2 regions of the Lysinibacillus fusiformis genome follow, and region 1 is predicted to be linked to the other one. Evidence: riboswitches for the same ligand, from Rfam matches in the RefSeq annotation. Region 1 holds a riboswitch; the other holds the start of a gene.
The links. Region 1 has a riboswitch for thiamine pyrophosphate ahead of thiT (energy-coupled thiamine transporter ThiT). Riboswitches for the same ligand answer to the same signal wherever they lie in the genome.

Region 2: linked by a shared signal. The riboswitch ahead of JTI58_RS21880 (ABC transporter substrate-binding protein) and the one ahead of thiT (energy-coupled thiamine transporter ThiT) in region 1 are both predicted to bind thiamine pyrophosphate.

Annotation. Positions count from the first base shown of each region.
Region 1 covers NZ_CP070490.1:1,006,196-1,014,489, reverse strand. Annotated here, with positions in the region: gene JTI58_RS05165 (SbcC/MukB-like Walker B domain-containing protein) at 1-2,085, shown strand, start outside; gene JTI58_RS25035 (hypothetical protein) at 2,128-2,250, opposite strand; gene JTI58_RS05160 (magnetosome magnetite crystal formation protein family) at 2,306-2,629, opposite strand; TPP riboswitch at 2,757-2,864, shown strand; gene thiT (energy-coupled thiamine transporter ThiT) at 2,998-3,558, shown strand; gene map (type I methionyl aminopeptidase) at 3,721-4,476, shown strand; gene JTI58_RS05145 (TspO-related membrane protein) at 4,505-5,218, opposite strand; gene JTI58_RS05140 (polyphosphate kinase 2 family protein) at 5,418-6,242, shown strand; gene JTI58_RS05135 (GNAT family N-acetyltransferase) at 6,403-6,990, shown strand; gene JTI58_RS05130 (beta-class carbonic anhydrase) at 7,064-7,627, opposite strand; gene JTI58_RS25030 (hypothetical protein) at 7,806-7,940, opposite strand; gene JTI58_RS05125 (aminopeptidase) at 8,081-8,294, opposite strand, start outside.
Region 2 covers NZ_CP070490.1:4,444,196-4,452,489, forward strand. Annotated here, with positions in the region: gene JTI58_RS21865 (ABC transporter ATP-binding protein) at 1-732, opposite strand, end outside; gene JTI58_RS21870 (ABC transporter permease) at 707-1,480, opposite strand; gene JTI58_RS21875 (thiamine-binding protein) at 1,480-1,770, opposite strand; gene JTI58_RS21880 (ABC transporter substrate-binding protein) at 1,772-2,767, opposite strand; TPP riboswitch at 2,922-3,032, opposite strand; gene parC (DNA topoisomerase IV subunit A) at 3,153-5,591, opposite strand; gene parE (DNA topoisomerase IV subunit B) at 5,588-7,564, opposite strand; gene plsY (glycerol-3-phosphate 1-O-acyltransferase PlsY) at 8,123-8,294, shown strand, end outside.

The DNA of each region.
Region 1 (8,294 bases):
GATTTACGTGCTGAACTGAACGTAAAAGAACAAGCTTTTCAACAAGCGAAAGTTAAACAACAGCAGGCAGAAGAACAGTTGCAAGGTGCACAAGAAGAATATGCAGTAGAAGAGGCTAAAGAGCCTGAACGTCAGCAAATCTTACAGCAGGAAATGCAGTTACAGGCGTTATTGCCGAAATTTGAAGCGTATGAAAATAATGTACAACAGCTGCAAATAGCGGAGCAATATGCTGAAACAGCGAAACGAGCAGTAACTGATAACCTTATGCTTTTGGAAAAAGAACAAGAGCAATTGAAGCATTTTTCTCAAACGGTGGAGGGCTATGAAAAACAGGGTGAGCCATATGAAGGCTACTTAGAACAGTTACCGAAACTACGGGAACAGGTAGCTTTAGTCAAGCAGGTTGAGAAATATAAAAATACAGTAGAGTTAGCAAAGCAGGATGTAGCCGCTTCAGCTATTCTCTATCAAGAAAGCAAAGAGGCACTTCAGCTATTGCAGCAACGGTGGTTGACGAGTCAGGCTAGTATTTTAGCCAAAAAGCTGAAGGAAGGGGACCCTTGTCCTGTCTGTGGTAGTATGACTCATCAGAAAGCACACAATGAGCAACTGGAAGTTATCGAGCTTGCTGAAGTAGAAACATTAAGAGCGAAGGCATCTTCAGACGAGCGTAAGTATCTAGAACAAGAGGCATTTTTGGCATCTGCACAACAACTTCTTCAAGATGCATGTCAACAACTTGAGGCACAGCATATTAAACAAGAAGACCGAGCACAGATCACCGCTACTTTACATGAAGTGGAGAAAGAAATTGCTACCTTAAAAATTATCTATAACCAATTAGCTGATTTGCGATTAAAAATAAAACATCAGCATGATCGAATAGAACAGCTACGAAACAAGCAGAGCAAACTAGAGCAATATTTAGCGGAGCAGATGAAAGAATGGACAAGATTACAAGCGGTTGTAGAAGAACAGCTGAAGCAGATGCCAGCTAACTTACCAACTATACAGCAATTAAAGCAACAACTTACTGATGTCAGCAAACAGAAAGAAAATCTGCAAAAAAGATGGCAAGCGAGTCAAGAAAATTTGCATGTGGCAAAGGAAGCGGCTAGCAATGCAAAATTAACTGTAGAAATTGCCAAACAGTCTTTTGAGGAATTACAGCTCAAAATGAATGAAAAGCTTCAGCAATTTTCAGCAAATATGCAGAAAATAGGTTTCAATAGCTACGAGGAATATGCTACTGCCAAACGGAGTGCCATGCAATTAGATGCCCTTCGAAAAACATGCAGCGACTATGCTTTACAAGTACACACTTTGCGAATCCAAATTACCGAAGGGGCTACATATCTTCAAGGGAAAGAGAAGCAAGATTTAGTGTTGATGGAAGCAAGGGTAGAACAGCATCGTATTTCCTATGAGGAAGCATTTAAACGTTTGCAACAGATGAATGGTTTTGCACAAGCATGCCAGGGCTTTATTGAAAAGGTAGAAGAAATAGCGAGAGAGCTTCATTTACTTGAACAGGAAGCAGGGCGAGTAAAGGAACTCTATGGATTATTAAATGGACAAAACGCGAAAAAGCTATCCTTTGAGCGTTATATACAAATTAATTATTTAGATCAAATTACAGAAGCTGCCAATATACGGCTGTATCATTTATCAAACGGTCAATTTGAGCTCAGACGCTCAGATAGATTGGAAAAGCATGCAAAGCAGAGTGGACTTGGTCTTGATGTTTATGATGCCTATACGGATCAATTACGAGATGTTAAAACATTATCAGGAGGCGAAAAATTTAATGCTTCGCTAAGTCTTGCTTTGGGAATGGCAGATGTGATTCAAAGCTTCCAAGGTAATATCCATATTGAAACGATGTTTATTGATGAGGGCTTTGGTTCACTCGATGAGGAATCACTAAATAAGGCAATTGATACATTAATTGATTTACAGGATTCTGGTCGTATGATTGGCGTTATTTCTCATGTACCTGAATTGAAATCTGCGATGCCAGCAGTTTTACATGTAGAAAAAACATTGAATGGACATAGTCAAACACATTTTGAAGTGAAATAAAACGAAGGCGTATTTCCGAAAAAAAAGGAATACGCCTTGGTTTTATTTTTTTCGAGGTGTGGCTGTAGGCGTTGTTCCCTTTTTTGCAGCCATTACTTTTCTGACGATAGGAATAACAATCGGTGCTAACTTTACGGCGGTTTTCACAACGTTTGATACTTTCATCCAAAAACAGCTCCTTTTACAATTACTACTACCTGTTTCTCTTAAAAATAAAACATTAACGGATAACGCGAACAGCCTGAATAATATTCCAGATCACAATACCAAGTGAGACGAGGGCATAGATGGCGAATGAAGCAAACCAAATAATCATCACTGTATTATTACTGGAGGTTGGATCTAAACTAAATGTGGAAAAAACAAAGACAATAAAGAACAGGATGCCAAAAACAAAAGGAATTAAATGAGAGACAAGTGCACGAATCGAATGTTTTTTTACATCACTATCTTTTGTCACAATGTACACAATTAATGGAACGATGAAAGGGGCGAAGAAAATACTAAGATAACTAAAGGCAGCTAAAATTTTTTGATTCTCCATAGTTGTACCTCCTTTTTTAATATTTACGCATGAATAATAGCAAAGTTTCAAAAAAATAATGTATGGAAGAGGTTGTAATCCTCCTATCCTTTGCGTACAATGAAAATGTTCAAATAAATTCAGATGTAACGACCACAAGGGGAGCTGATGATGTCAGCTGAGACTGGGCACGTAATGCCTTGACTCTTCGAACCTGTAAGTTAACGCTTGCGTAGGGATGTGGATAGAAACCGACACTTGTACGATGTGAGGCTCTGTCCTGGCATCGTTTTTTCATTCTTGGGGGAAAATGGTGTCAGAAAGAGACATATCAGTGCATTTCTATTCCTGCTCTTGTATCCTACATCGGAACAAAGGAGAGAATATGTATGGACAAAAAAAGACTGTTAATGCTAGTGGAGATTGCGATATTTGCAGCGATTGGGCTAGTACTTGATCAGGTATCCTTTAAAGTATGGGCACAAGGTGGCTCAGTTAGTCTTGTCATGGTACCTATTATGTTAATCGCGTTTCGTTGGGGCCTAGTAGCTGGGCTAACAACGGGACTACTTGTGGGTGTTATGCAAACAATGTTTGGTTCCTATATCGTGCACTGGCTACAAGGATTACTAGATTATGGTGTTGCTTTTACAGTTGTAGGATTAGCGGCAGTTGTACGTGGACCAGTGTTGGACGCTGCTAAACATATGAACAAAACAAAAATGGCACTTTATATTATAATAGGTACCGTTTTCGCAGGCTTCTTACGATACGCGGCACATACAATTGCTGGTGCTGTATTTTTTGCAGAATATGCTGGCGATCAAAATGCTTGGATCTATTCCATCATCTATAACGGTACATATATGCTACCAGCAACTATATTAACGGCAATCGTTGGTGTTCTTTTATTCACAGCCGCTCCACAATTAATGCAAAGAAAAGCTTAATGCAAGTCCCTTCACATGAGTGGGGGGACTTTTTTATTGTGAATAGCTCTTTTAGCACTTTGCAAAGTAGGAAAGCATACAATATTTAAAGCGTTTATCGTTATACGCATAAAAAGTTATGTTATATTAAAGAATAGATATTAGATGAAAGGGACGTTATACATGATTGTAAAAACACAAGAAGAGATTGAAGCTTTTAAAAAAATAGGACGCATTTGTGCTGAAATTCGCGAAGCGATGAAAGCTGCAACAAAACCAGGTGTTACAACACTTGAACTAGACGAAATTGCTGGCCGCATGTTTGCGGAGGCAGGCGCTATTTCTGGACCGAAGGGAGAATATGATTTCCCTGGATATACATGTATTAGTGTCAATGAAGAAGTGGCGCATGGTATTCCAGGAAAGCGTGTTATTCAAGAAGGCGATATTGTGAATATTGATGTTTCTGGCTCCTTAAACGGCTACTTTGCTGACACAGGTATCTCATTTGTTGTTGGTGAAGGCTATGAAGACAAAGAAAAGCTATGCCGTGTTGCCAAAAGTGCCTTTGATCGAGCAATGACAAAGGTAAAGGCTGGATCTAAATTAAATCAAATTGGTAAAGCAGTTGAACGTGAGGCGAGTGCTAATGACTTAACTGTTATTATGAATTTAACAGGTCATGGCTTAGGTAAATCTTTACATGATGAGCCAAATCATATTTTAAACTATTATGATGCATGGGATTCTACCATTATGAAAGAAGGTATGGTGCTTGCGGTTGAGCCATTTATCTCAGCAAAAGCAGAGCATATTGTAGAAGCTGGTGATGGCTGGACATTCGTGACACCTGATAAATCACTTGTAGCTCAAATCGAACATTCAGTCATTGTGACAAAGGATAAACCAATTATCCTAACGTCATTAGACGAAGAATAGGATATAATGAAAAATCCTGCTAACCAATTTATTTTTGGTAGGCAGGATTTTTTTTAATAAATAAAATGCCAACAAAGAGAACACCACATAAAAATAAGGCGGCTGTAGTGACAAGTAGCTCATCAAAACCATTATGTATGGCGATTCCAATATAAGCCCAAATAAAAACACTTGGATACATAACATCAAAGTGATGGAAACGGATATGTAGCGCAATGGCTCCTCCTAATGTTAGTAAAATCACTGCCCAAAGAGGCGTACTAAGACCAAAGCCGTTCCAACCATAAGCCGTTAATGTAAAGCTTGTATTTGTGATAAAAATAAATGTCATCCATGCTAAATAAATGGAGAAAGGAATACGACCAGACAAGGCTTTGTCCTGAAGAGGGTACGTATTATACAGCATAAATAAATACAAGACTAAGAGTAATGTAATGCCAAGAGAAACAATAAATAACTCATGATGCCAGACGTATACCGTCAATGCTTGTAATATATTTATGCAACTAAAGAGCGCAGACTGTTTCAAAGTTGTCTTTTTGATGTTCATAACTAACCAATAACCGAGTAATAAATAAATGATAATCCAAATTACATGACTTATACTAACCGGTGCAAATACTACAGAAAAACGATTAGCGATTTCTAGCGAAGATTGACCGTTGATGTTCACGAAAAAGGATGAAAAGGTTAGGATGATTGAGACAAGATAAGAGATTGTCATCATGATAAACCGAGGCATGTTTTCCTCTCCCTTCGTGTTAGATTGTATAGGGAAAAGACAAATAAGTATAGTACTGTCACTTTTTTTATTATAACGGAAATTCCTAACAATGTATCGTGTTGTTTTACTAATAATATCTACAATTTACCATGCCTGATAGGCATCCATATATTTCTTTAGTACAATAAGAATATCCAAATAAAAGGAGTGAAGTTTCATGGCACAAAATTTGAAAAATCTAGACCTATCCATTGAACTAGACAAAAAGATGTATAAAAAGAAATTAAAAGTACTCCAATATGAAATGTTAAACGCGCAACAGTTTTTATTAAAAAATAAAATTGGCTTAATCTTGGTATTTGAAGGAATGGATGCGGCTGGTAAAGGTGGCGCTATTAAACGATTGATCGAACGCGTCGATCCACGCGGTTATGTTGTACACCCTATATCTGCTCCTCAAGCACATGAATTACGCTACAACTATTTACAACGATTTTGGAGAAAATTGCCTCAACATGGACAAATCGCTATTTTTGATCGCTCATGGTATGGTCGCGTATTAGTAGAACGCATCGAAGGATTTGCAACGAAGGATGAATGGTCTCGTGCTTATGAAGAAATTAATAATTTTGAGAAGATCTTAACTGCAGGAGATTACATAATTATTAAGTTCTGGCTTCATGTTTCAGATGAGGAGCAATTAAAACGCTTTAAAGAACGTGAACAAAACCCTTATAAATCTTGGAAGCTAACAGCTGAAGATTGGCGCAATCGTGATAAATCGCCGCAGTATATTGAAGCAGCAAATGCAATGTTTGAAAAGACCGATAAAAAAGATGCTCCATGGATCTTAGTCGCTGGAGATGACAAAAAGTATGCACGTGTTCAGGTGCTTCAAGAAACAATTGCACACATTGAACGAGAAGCTCAAAGACGTGGTCTTCATTTAACAAATGTGTTAGACAATGCACAACTAGAGGATGCTGAATCATCCAGTTTGGAAATAGTAAACGAGAAAAAGAAAGAACAAAAAACTAAATAATTGAATTGTGCTGCTATGACAATAAGACATGAGCTGTTTTGGTTGTAGCAGCATCTTTTTTTACATACAATAAAATATAAATAGGGTTTTCAATCAATGGATTGTAGCCAATGTAACAAAAAGGAATGTATTGATATTTATTGGAAGGCTAGTGTGGAGAATGGTGCTTAAAATTTGGAATCTATTAAGAAAAAAGGGTGGGAATGTGGTAACGATAAAGGGGGAAAAATGCTACATCCGCACATTCCAAGAAAAAGATGCACGAAGTTTAATGGGTCTCGTAAGCCGAAATAAATACTTTTGGTCTATATATGAGCCACTGCAAAGACCTGAATACTATACAGTTGACGCTCAATACAAAAAAATTCAAGAAAGTCTCTATTTAATGGAGTCAAAGCGAGAATTTACGTTTGGTATTTTTGAGCATGGTACAAACAATCTAATAGGACATATTGCACTTTATGCTGTAAAACGCTTACCGTACTCGAGTGCATTTGTTGGCTATGCGATGGATGAAATTTACGTAGGGAAGGGCATTGTCACAGAAGCTGTGAATATGGTGGTTCGATTCGCATTTGAGCAAATTGGTCTACATCGTGTAGAGGCATATGTATCGACACAAAATAGCGCCTCCATGCGTGTCTTAGCGAAGGCTGGATTTCAACAGGAAGGTCTGCTAAGAAAGCTGCTGTATATCAATGGTCACTGGATAGATCATTATATGTATGCACGTTTAGAGGATGAATAGAATAACAAGTGCCTATCTCTCGTAGTGAGGGGTAGGCACTTGTTCATTTATTACTGTACATCAAAAAGTCATTTTATTGTTTGTTACCGTCTTCAATTATATCTAGATGACCTGTATTCGGATCAATAATTAAACCATGGACAGGCACGTCTTTTACCATTAAAGGGTGATTACGAATTGTATCGACACTTTTCTTAACACTTGTTGCTACATCACCGAAACCTCGTAAAAAATCCTTTAAATCGAAACCAGAATATTCCAACATTTTGATGGTTTCTGGATCAATGCCTCGCTTCACCATTTCGCTTAGCATGGCATCAGGATCAACCGCGCTCATACCACAGTCATAATGTCCCACGACATACACTTCATCGGCTTGTAGGCCGTAGACAGCAACTAATAAACTACGCATAACTGCACCGAAAGGATGGCTCACTAACGCACCAGCACTTTTCACTATTTTTACATCGCCATTACGCAAATTCATCGCTTTTGGTAAAAGCTCTACAAGACGAGTATCCATACAAGATAAAACAACAATACGTTTATCAGGATATTTCGTAGTGATGAATGGTTCATATTTTTTTTCTTGTACAAACTCTTTGTTAAATTCTAGAATATCTTGTAACATTGTCATGAATATTGCTCCCTTCCTTACAAAAAATATTGTAGAGCAAAATTTTCAATATGCAAACAATAAAGACTTTATTCAGATAATTTTTACAATAAAGGAGCAGTTTCTTACGCTTTAGTAGATTAAATAACTTGTAAGCTATAAAAAAACAGCTACCTATATAGTAGCTGTTTTTTACACATTAAAATTTTTCGTTTGGCTTTGGATCTACAGTTACTGAAGACTTGCTATCTAAACCAACTTGTAGGTAGTGGATGAAGAATCCCGTTGAAATTAATAAAACTGCTGAAAAGCCAAGAACAGTTGTAATGAACATTATTAGAGCTCCTCTCTACTTAAATGATCTACTAAATTTCCCTAAAACAATTATACAATAGGTTACTAGGAAAATCTAAGGATAATTTATGACAACCTTAACATACTTAGCCTAGAATACTATTAGTAGGAATGGATTATTTAGAATGCCCAATTTCCATTGCGGAATATTGGGTCTATTTGATCATCCTGTGTTATTCCATCTATATTCATATTGCTCGAGCCGATCATAAAGTCTACATGTGTCAAACTTTGGTTAAGTCCATGCGCACTTAGCTCCTCAGTAGTCATTTCTTTACCACCCTCAATGCAAAAGGCATAGGCACTACCAATGGCTAAATGATTGGATGCATTT
Region 2 (8,294 bases), 1.6 Mb from region 1:
ACCCTTTTCTTCTTGTAAATACGTAAATAGCTGTTGCTTTAACGCTGTGAACGCTGCGGAATGTCGAATCTCCTCTTTCCGTGGTCTCTCAAAGGGCACGATGATTTCCTTTTTAACAGTTGCTGGACGTTTGGTTAAGACAAGTATACGATCCGCTAAAAAGAGAGCTTCCTCAATACTATGTGTAACAAATAGGATTGATTTACGATACTCTTCCCAGATGGATAAAAGCCATGCCTGCATTTCCAGTCTTGTAAATTCATCCAACGCAGAAAATGGTTCGTCTAAGCATAAAATCGGCTTATCACTAACCATTGCACGAATGAACGATACACGCTGCTGCATGCCTCCTGACAGTTCGTTCGGATAGGCATGGATAAAGGAGGCAAGACCAACCTTTTCTAGCCATGCCTTGGCACGTTCCACATCAGGTTTATGCTGTAATTCCTCTACAAGCGTGACATTTTCTAAAATCGTACGCCAGGGTAATAGGCAAGGTTGCTGTGGCATATAGCCAATCGTTCCTCTTTTTTGCTGGATATCCTCTTCATTTAATAAAATGGCTCCTTGATCAATTGGCGAAACACCACCAATTAATTGAAAAAGTGTGCTCTTACCACTGCCTGAAGGACCCACAATGGCCACAAACTCACCATCCCTTACGTCAAATGAAAGTTGATCAAGGACTTTTAGTGCATCGAAGGATTTAGCGATGTTTTGAATGCTGAGCATGATAGCCTCTCCCCTTCACCATGAATTTTTCAATCAAACGAATCCCGCTAAACAATAGTAAGCTCAAGAGAACAATCGCAAAAATTGCCACAAATACACGATCTGTTCGGAAGGAGGACTGAGCTAAGGTCATGTAAACACCAATACCCTTTTTTGCACCGAGCCACTCCGCAATCACAGCCCCCATCACACTATATGTAGCAGCAATTTTAACGCCTGAGAAAATGGCTGGATAAGCATGAGGCCATTCCAGCTTCCAAAAAGTTTGTGCCTTGGTAGCACCGATCATGGCAAAATAATGCTTTAATTCAGGGGCCGTTTGCCTAAATCCATCCATCGCTGCAATGACAATTGGGAAAAAGCACACGAGGCAAATAATAATGAGCTTCGGTAATAAGCCAAAGCCAAACCAAATAATAAGCAATGGTGCCAAGACAAGAATGGGAACATTTTGCGACATAATAAGAATTGGATAAAACAACTCCCGAATGAATGTAAAACGATGCAACACAATCGACACCGTTAGACCACAAGCAATGCCAATGGCCAGACCTAGTAAGGCTAACTGCACCGTAGCGAATACATGTGGTAGAAAGGTTTGATACGACTGAAAGGCTTCCGACAAAATACTACTTGGCGCAGGTAATAACCAATGTGGAACTTCAGCAAAATGCACGATTAGTTCCCATATGAATAAGAGGAAGGCGATAAAAATTATCGTCCTTCCCTTTTGCAATGCACGTTTCATTACTGATATTTCTCCGTTAATGTATCCATCGTAATACCCTTTGGCTGATATAAAATTTTCACTTGTGTAATAACATTAATGGCTCCTAGCTCGATCATCTTCTCATTCATTTTTTCAATGATTTGGAGCAATGTAGAAAGCTCGCCTTCCATCGTTGTTTCCAATGGATGTACCTCATATTTCACGCCAGAAGCATCGATCACAGCAATCGCTGCATCCACATAAGGGATAACATCTTCATATTTCTCTGTCTTTGGTATGATTTGCACACTGATTAATGAATTTGCCATGTTAATTGGCCTCCTTTTTAGGTAAGAAATCATTTGTAAAGGCTTGTTTCGCATCAAACTCGCCCTCTAGTACATGATTGCTAGACATCCATTTTGCATAGTTTTCCCACACAGAAAGCTTTTGCTCTCCCCATTGCTTGGCATCATCCTGATATTTATCTGCCAGCCATTCCTGACTTTTATGCACTAGCTCTTTATCTAAATCAGGAGCCGCTTCGATTAACATATCAGCTGCTTCACTTGGGTTTTCTATTGCGTATTCATAGCCTTTTGATGTAGCTGCAACAAAGGCTTTGACAACATCAGGGTTGTCCTGTAGCATTTTTTCATTCGTAGCTAGAACAGGTGTATAGTAATCCAATTGATCACTATAATCCGTTAGATACAGCATATTAATCTTTTCCCCACGCAGCTCAGCTTCAATCCCAGTCCATGCATAATAAATCCAAGCAAAATCAATGTCTTTTTCCATCATTGTGAAGAAATCTAAATCCCCTGCATTGACGATATCTAGCTTATTGATATCTGCCTTTTCTGTTTGCATTAATGATTGGAGAACGGCTTGCTCTAATGGCGCACCCCAACCACCATAAGTTTTACCTTCAAAATCCTTTGGCGATGTAATGCCTTTTGATGCAATAGAAGCAAAGCCAGATGTATTATGCTGAATAATCGCTGCGATAGAGACCAGCGGCACATCTTGTACACGCGCCTGTGTAATGCCTTCCTGATAGCTCACGCCAAACTCTGCCTTTCCAGAAGCAACAAGCTGATCTGCGCCCGCCTCACCAGGCATAATTATCTCAACATCTAAGCCCTGTTCCTCAAAATAACCAAGTTTTTTTGCGACATACAGACCTGTATGATTCGTATTCGGTGTCCAATCCAGTACCACAGACACCTTTTTCAGCTTGTCACTTGCCTGCTTGTCCTCCTTGTCACTACAGCCCACCAAAGTCAAAAGTGCTGCCAATAGAATAAATAACCATTTTTTCATGCGAAAGCCTCCCAGTTTGTAATATGAAAGTGTTCATGAATGAATGTTGTCACCAGAAGAAAGCGTATACAAGGTTTTCAAACTATTGCTTGAAAACATAAAAAAACGCCTAGGATTCCTCCCAGACGTATTACAATCATTCTTCAAAACTTTGCTTTTTTGAATAGATGTTCCCTACGCTGGTACGAGCCAAATCAGGTTCAAAGGGTCAGCGTCTATCGGACACAATCTCAGCTAGCAACTACTAGCCCCCCTACATTCTTTCGCTATGAACTTTTCGATGATTATTATACCCATAGTTACACTTAAATGACAAGGTGCTATTTTTGAATAACGATTGTATTCAAGACAAAAGCCCAGTTCTCCTAAGAGACTGGGCATGATATTAGCTAGGTTTTTGTTCTTTTTTGGCTGTTAATACATGGGAAATCGCCCCATCTGTTGCAATATCCACTTTAAACGAACCGTTGGAATGGCGATCTGCACGAGACAATGCTTGTACAGCAATTACCTCTTGAACGCCTTTTTCGGTTTCAATCACAACCTGCTCCTCGTCTGTCGCTTGTATAACTGCTACAATTCGGTGAGGATTTGCTTTTAACTCTGTTAATACTTTTAGTCCACGTTTTGCACGACTTGCTACTTCAACTTCAGCGACATTCATTTTCTTCACGGCTCCACGCTGTGTCACAATCACTACATATTGTGTAACATCAGGCTGTAGCACATTGACACCAACTAAGGCTTCTCCATCTTTTAGCGTGATCCCTTTCACACCGCCTGTTTTCACACCTGTAACGGGTAGTTCCTCCATCGGGAAACGAATCGCATAGGCTGTATCCGTTGTTAGCATCAGTTCTACATCATCCGTCACAAACGATGCATAGATCATCGCATCACCAGCCTTGACGTTCATCGTTTTAATTGGCTTTGAATAACGTGTTACCGCATAGTCTGCGAGTGGTGAGCGCTTAATTTGACCATCTTTTGTGGCTGTGAAGACATACGTATTTGGCTGTTCAAATGTTTCAAAGCCATAGACCGCAATAATCGATTCATCTTCCCCTGTTGGGACAATACTGGAAATATGCTGGCCCAGGTCCTTCCAGCGTATGTCAGGAAGCTCATGAACAGGTTGATAAATATAATTGCCACGATTTGTGAACAGCAATAGATGGTGCTGTGTATTTAAGTTTGCTTCATACAATAAATAATCCGAATCCTTCATGGCAAAATCTTGCCCATTTGAAGCGGCATGAGAACGTGTCGATGTACGTTTAATATAACCGTCCTTCGTCACTGTCACGACAACCTCTTCACTTGGCACAAGGACATCCAATGTAATTTTAATTTCTTCAATTTCCTGCTCAATCTTCGAGCGACGTGGCTCTGTAAAGCGTTTCTTAATGTCTAGCAACTCTTGTTTAATAACACGTACTAGCTTGGCTTCACTTTGTAGAATGCCCTCTAGCTTCGCAATTAACTTATTTAACTCGTCCTGTTCCTGACGAAGCTCTGTAATATCCGTATTCGTTAAACGGTATAATTGTAGGCTTACAATGGCCTCTGCTTGTACCTCTGTAAAATCAAACTTCGCTTGTAAATTAAGCTTTGCATCCTTCTTATCATTAGAAGAACGAATCGTCGCAATTACTTCATCTAAAATGGAAAGGGCTTTAATTAAGCCTTCTACAATATGAGAACGGTCCTTTGCCTTTTGTAAATCGTAAATGGAGCGGTTTGTCACTACTTCTTTTTGATGGGCGATATACGCATCCAGCAATAATGGCAATGTCATCATCGTTGGGCGACGATTGTGGATGGCAATCATATTAAAATTATAAGCTACCTGTAAATCCGTTGTTTTAAACAAGTACTGTAAAATTCCTTGCCCTGGTACATCCTTTTTCAGCTCAATCACGACACGTAAGCCTGTACGGTCTGATTCATCTCGAATTTCCGCAATACCTTCTAGTCGTTTATCTACACGTTGCTCATCAATTTTTTTCACAAGATTCGCTTTATTTACATCGTATGGTAACTCCGTGATAACAATTTGCTCTTTGCCACCCTTGATTGGTTCGACAACCGCTTGGGCACGGACAATGATTTTGCCACGACCTGTTTCATACGCCTTTTTGATGCCGTCCACACCTTGAATGATACCACCAGTTGGGAAATCTGGCCCTTTAATCACCGTCATCAATTCATCTACACTAACATTAGGCTTGTCTAAGCGCATCAACACAGCATCCAGTACTTCATCTAAGGCATGTGGCGGAATATCCGTCGCATAACCAGCGGAAATCCCTGTAGAGCCGTTGACTAATAGGTTTGGAAAACGTGCTGGTAAAACGGTTGGCTCCATATCCTGGTCATCAAAGTTTGGCACAAACTCGACCGTTTTCTTGCCAATATCTCGTAGCATTTCAGCGGCAATAGCAGATAGTCTCGCCTCTGTATAACGCATCGCAGCTGGTGGATCACCATCGACCGAGCCATTGTTCCCGTGCATCTCAATGAGCATATGACGCGCCTTCCAGTCCTGACTCATACGGACCATCGCCTCATACACAGAGCTATCGCCGTGCGGATGATAGTTACCAATCACGTTACCCACTGTTTTTGCGGATTTACGGAACGGTTTATCGTTTGTATTGCCTTCTGTAAACATCGCATATAAAATACGGCGCTGTACTGGTTTAAGACCGTCACGTGCATCAGGCAACGCGCGGTCTTGAATAATATATTTACTATAGCGACCAAAACGGTCACCCATCACTTCTTCTAACGGTAAATCTTGAAACTTTTCTGTACTACTCATGCTTGGTCCTCCTCTTGTTGGATGAATTCATTCTCTAAAATGTTAGAATCATCCTCCATACCGAAGTCTACATTGGCTTCGATCCACTTACGACGTGGTTCTACCTTATCGCCCATTAACGTCGTGACACGTCTCTCTGCACGTGCACCATCCTCGATTGTGACACGAATCAACGTCCGTGTTTCAGGGTTCATCGTTGTGTCCCATAGTTGGTCTGCATTCATCTCACCAAGACCTTTATAGCGCTGTAATATGTAACCCTTTCCAACCTTTTTGATGGCCTTTTGTAAATCACTTTCTGTCCAAGCATATTCAATGACTTCTTTTTTCCCAGTACCCCTCGAGACTTTATAAAGCGGTGGTAGCGCGATATAGACTTTTCCTGCTTCAATTAGTGGACGCATATAACGATAGAAGAATGTTAATAGCAAGACTTGAATATGTGCCCCGTCTGTATCCGCATCGGTCATAATCACTACTTTATCGTAGGCGGAATCCTCCACCGCAAAATCCGTTCCAACACCTGCCCCAATCGCATGGATAATCGTTGAAATTTCTTCGTTTTTCATAATGTCCTGTAGCTTGGCTTTTTCTGTGTTGATTACTTTCCCACGCAATGGCAGAATCGCTTGGAATGTACGATCACGGCCTTGTTTGGCAGAACCTCCTGCAGAATCACCCTCGACTAAATACAGCTCATTTTTTGACGCATTGCGTGACTGAGCTGGCGTTAATTTTCCTGATAGAATCGTACTACCCTTTTTGTTTTTCTTCCCATTTCGTGCATCCTCACGTGCTTTACGAGCCGCTTCACGTACTTGCTGCGCACGAATCGCTTTACGAACAAGGGAAGCCGATAACTCCGCATTTTCCTCTAGCACATACAAAATTTGCTCAGACACCACACTATCCACTGCAGAACGAGCCTCACTTGTACCAAGCTTGCCCTTTGTTTGACCTTCAAATTGTAGTAAGTGCTCTGGGATACGAACAGACACAATGGCCGCTAAGCCCTCACGAATATCTGTCCCCTCAAGGTTTTTATCCTTGTCCTTTAACAAGCCAATTTTTCTTGCATATTCATTAAAGACACGTGTCAATGCTGCTTTTGCACCCGTTTCATGTGTACCACCATCACGTGTACGAACATTATTAACAAATGATAAGATCGTTTCCGAATAACCATCGTTATACTGGAAAGCGAACTCTACTTCGATATCATCTTGTATACCTTCTACATATTTCACTGGATGAAGGACATCTTTTTCCTCATTCAAATACGCAACGAAAGCTTCAATGCCATTCTCATAAAAGAACACATCATTTTTGCCTTCCTCGCGCTCATCGATTAATTCAATTTTTAAACCCTTTAATAAAAAGGCTGATTCACGTAATCGTTCTGCTAACGTATCATAATTGAATTTTGTGACAGAGAAGATCGTTTCATCTGGTAGGAAATGGACAAGTGTTCCTGTCTGCTTGGTTTGACCAATATTTTCAAGCGTTGTGACAGGCTGTCCCCCGTGCTCAAAGCGCTGACGATACTTTTTGCCATCACGATGAATCGTCACCTCTAAAAATGTTGAGAGCGCATTCACAACAGAAGAACCAACACCATGTAAACCACCACTTGTTTTATAGCCACCTTGACCAAATTTACCGCCAGCGTGTAACACCGTAAAAATAATTTCTGGTGTCGGTTTGCCCATTTTATGCATACCGGTTGGCATCCCACGGCCAAAGTCGCGCACACTCATACTTTGATCTTTATGAATTGTGACAATAATATGAGATCCAAAGCCAGCCAGTGCTTCATCCACCGCATTATCTACGATTTCATACACAAGGTGATGAAGTCCACGGCCATCCGTCGAACCGATATACATGCCAGGTCGTTTGCGCACCGCTTCTAATCCTTCCAATACTTGTATAGCGTCATCATTATAGACGCTAGTTGACTGTTTATTCGTCAAAAAAATTCCCCTCCAAAAACAAACACATGTTCTATTTATGTTCTCATCCTAATAATAATAGCATTTCCTGTCAATAGCTAGCGACAGGTCCAATCATTTTAATAATTTGCTCACAGTTTTGATCATATTTCTAAATAGTAAACATCTTCAACAGTTGCTTAAAATTGGTATTTAAGCAAGACAGACTGCTTCTAGCTTCCATCAACATTGGACGCATCGAAGCCTATATAGTTGCAAAATAAATTTGTGTTGCTTGCAGATAGAAGCACTATTACGTACCTTGGGATGAAACTGGATAAAGTTAGACTTCTATTCTACCAAAGGAATGAGCGATTGACAAAATTGCCTTTTTGCCTATATTTTTAAAAAGGTTTTTTCACTTCTTACAAACTTTTGTCTAAAAGCCTAGCCCTCGCTAATAGATTCTCTTTTGTATTGAATTCAAGGCTTCCTATGAAATCTCCTTCATATCATTGTAGATTAGCAAGAAAAAGTGTAAAATACTTGTTACAAACTATTAGTACCAAGTGATGGACTATGAATGAAAGGAGTCCAGCTATGATCAATGGACTTATTATTTTATGTGCTTATCTAATCGGCTCTATACCTTCTGGATTATGGATAGGCAAAATTTTTTATAATACCGATATTCGTGAACACGGGAGCGGTAATCTTGGTGCGACCAATACTTTTCGAACGTTAGGGAAGAAGGCAGGTATTGTTGTTACGG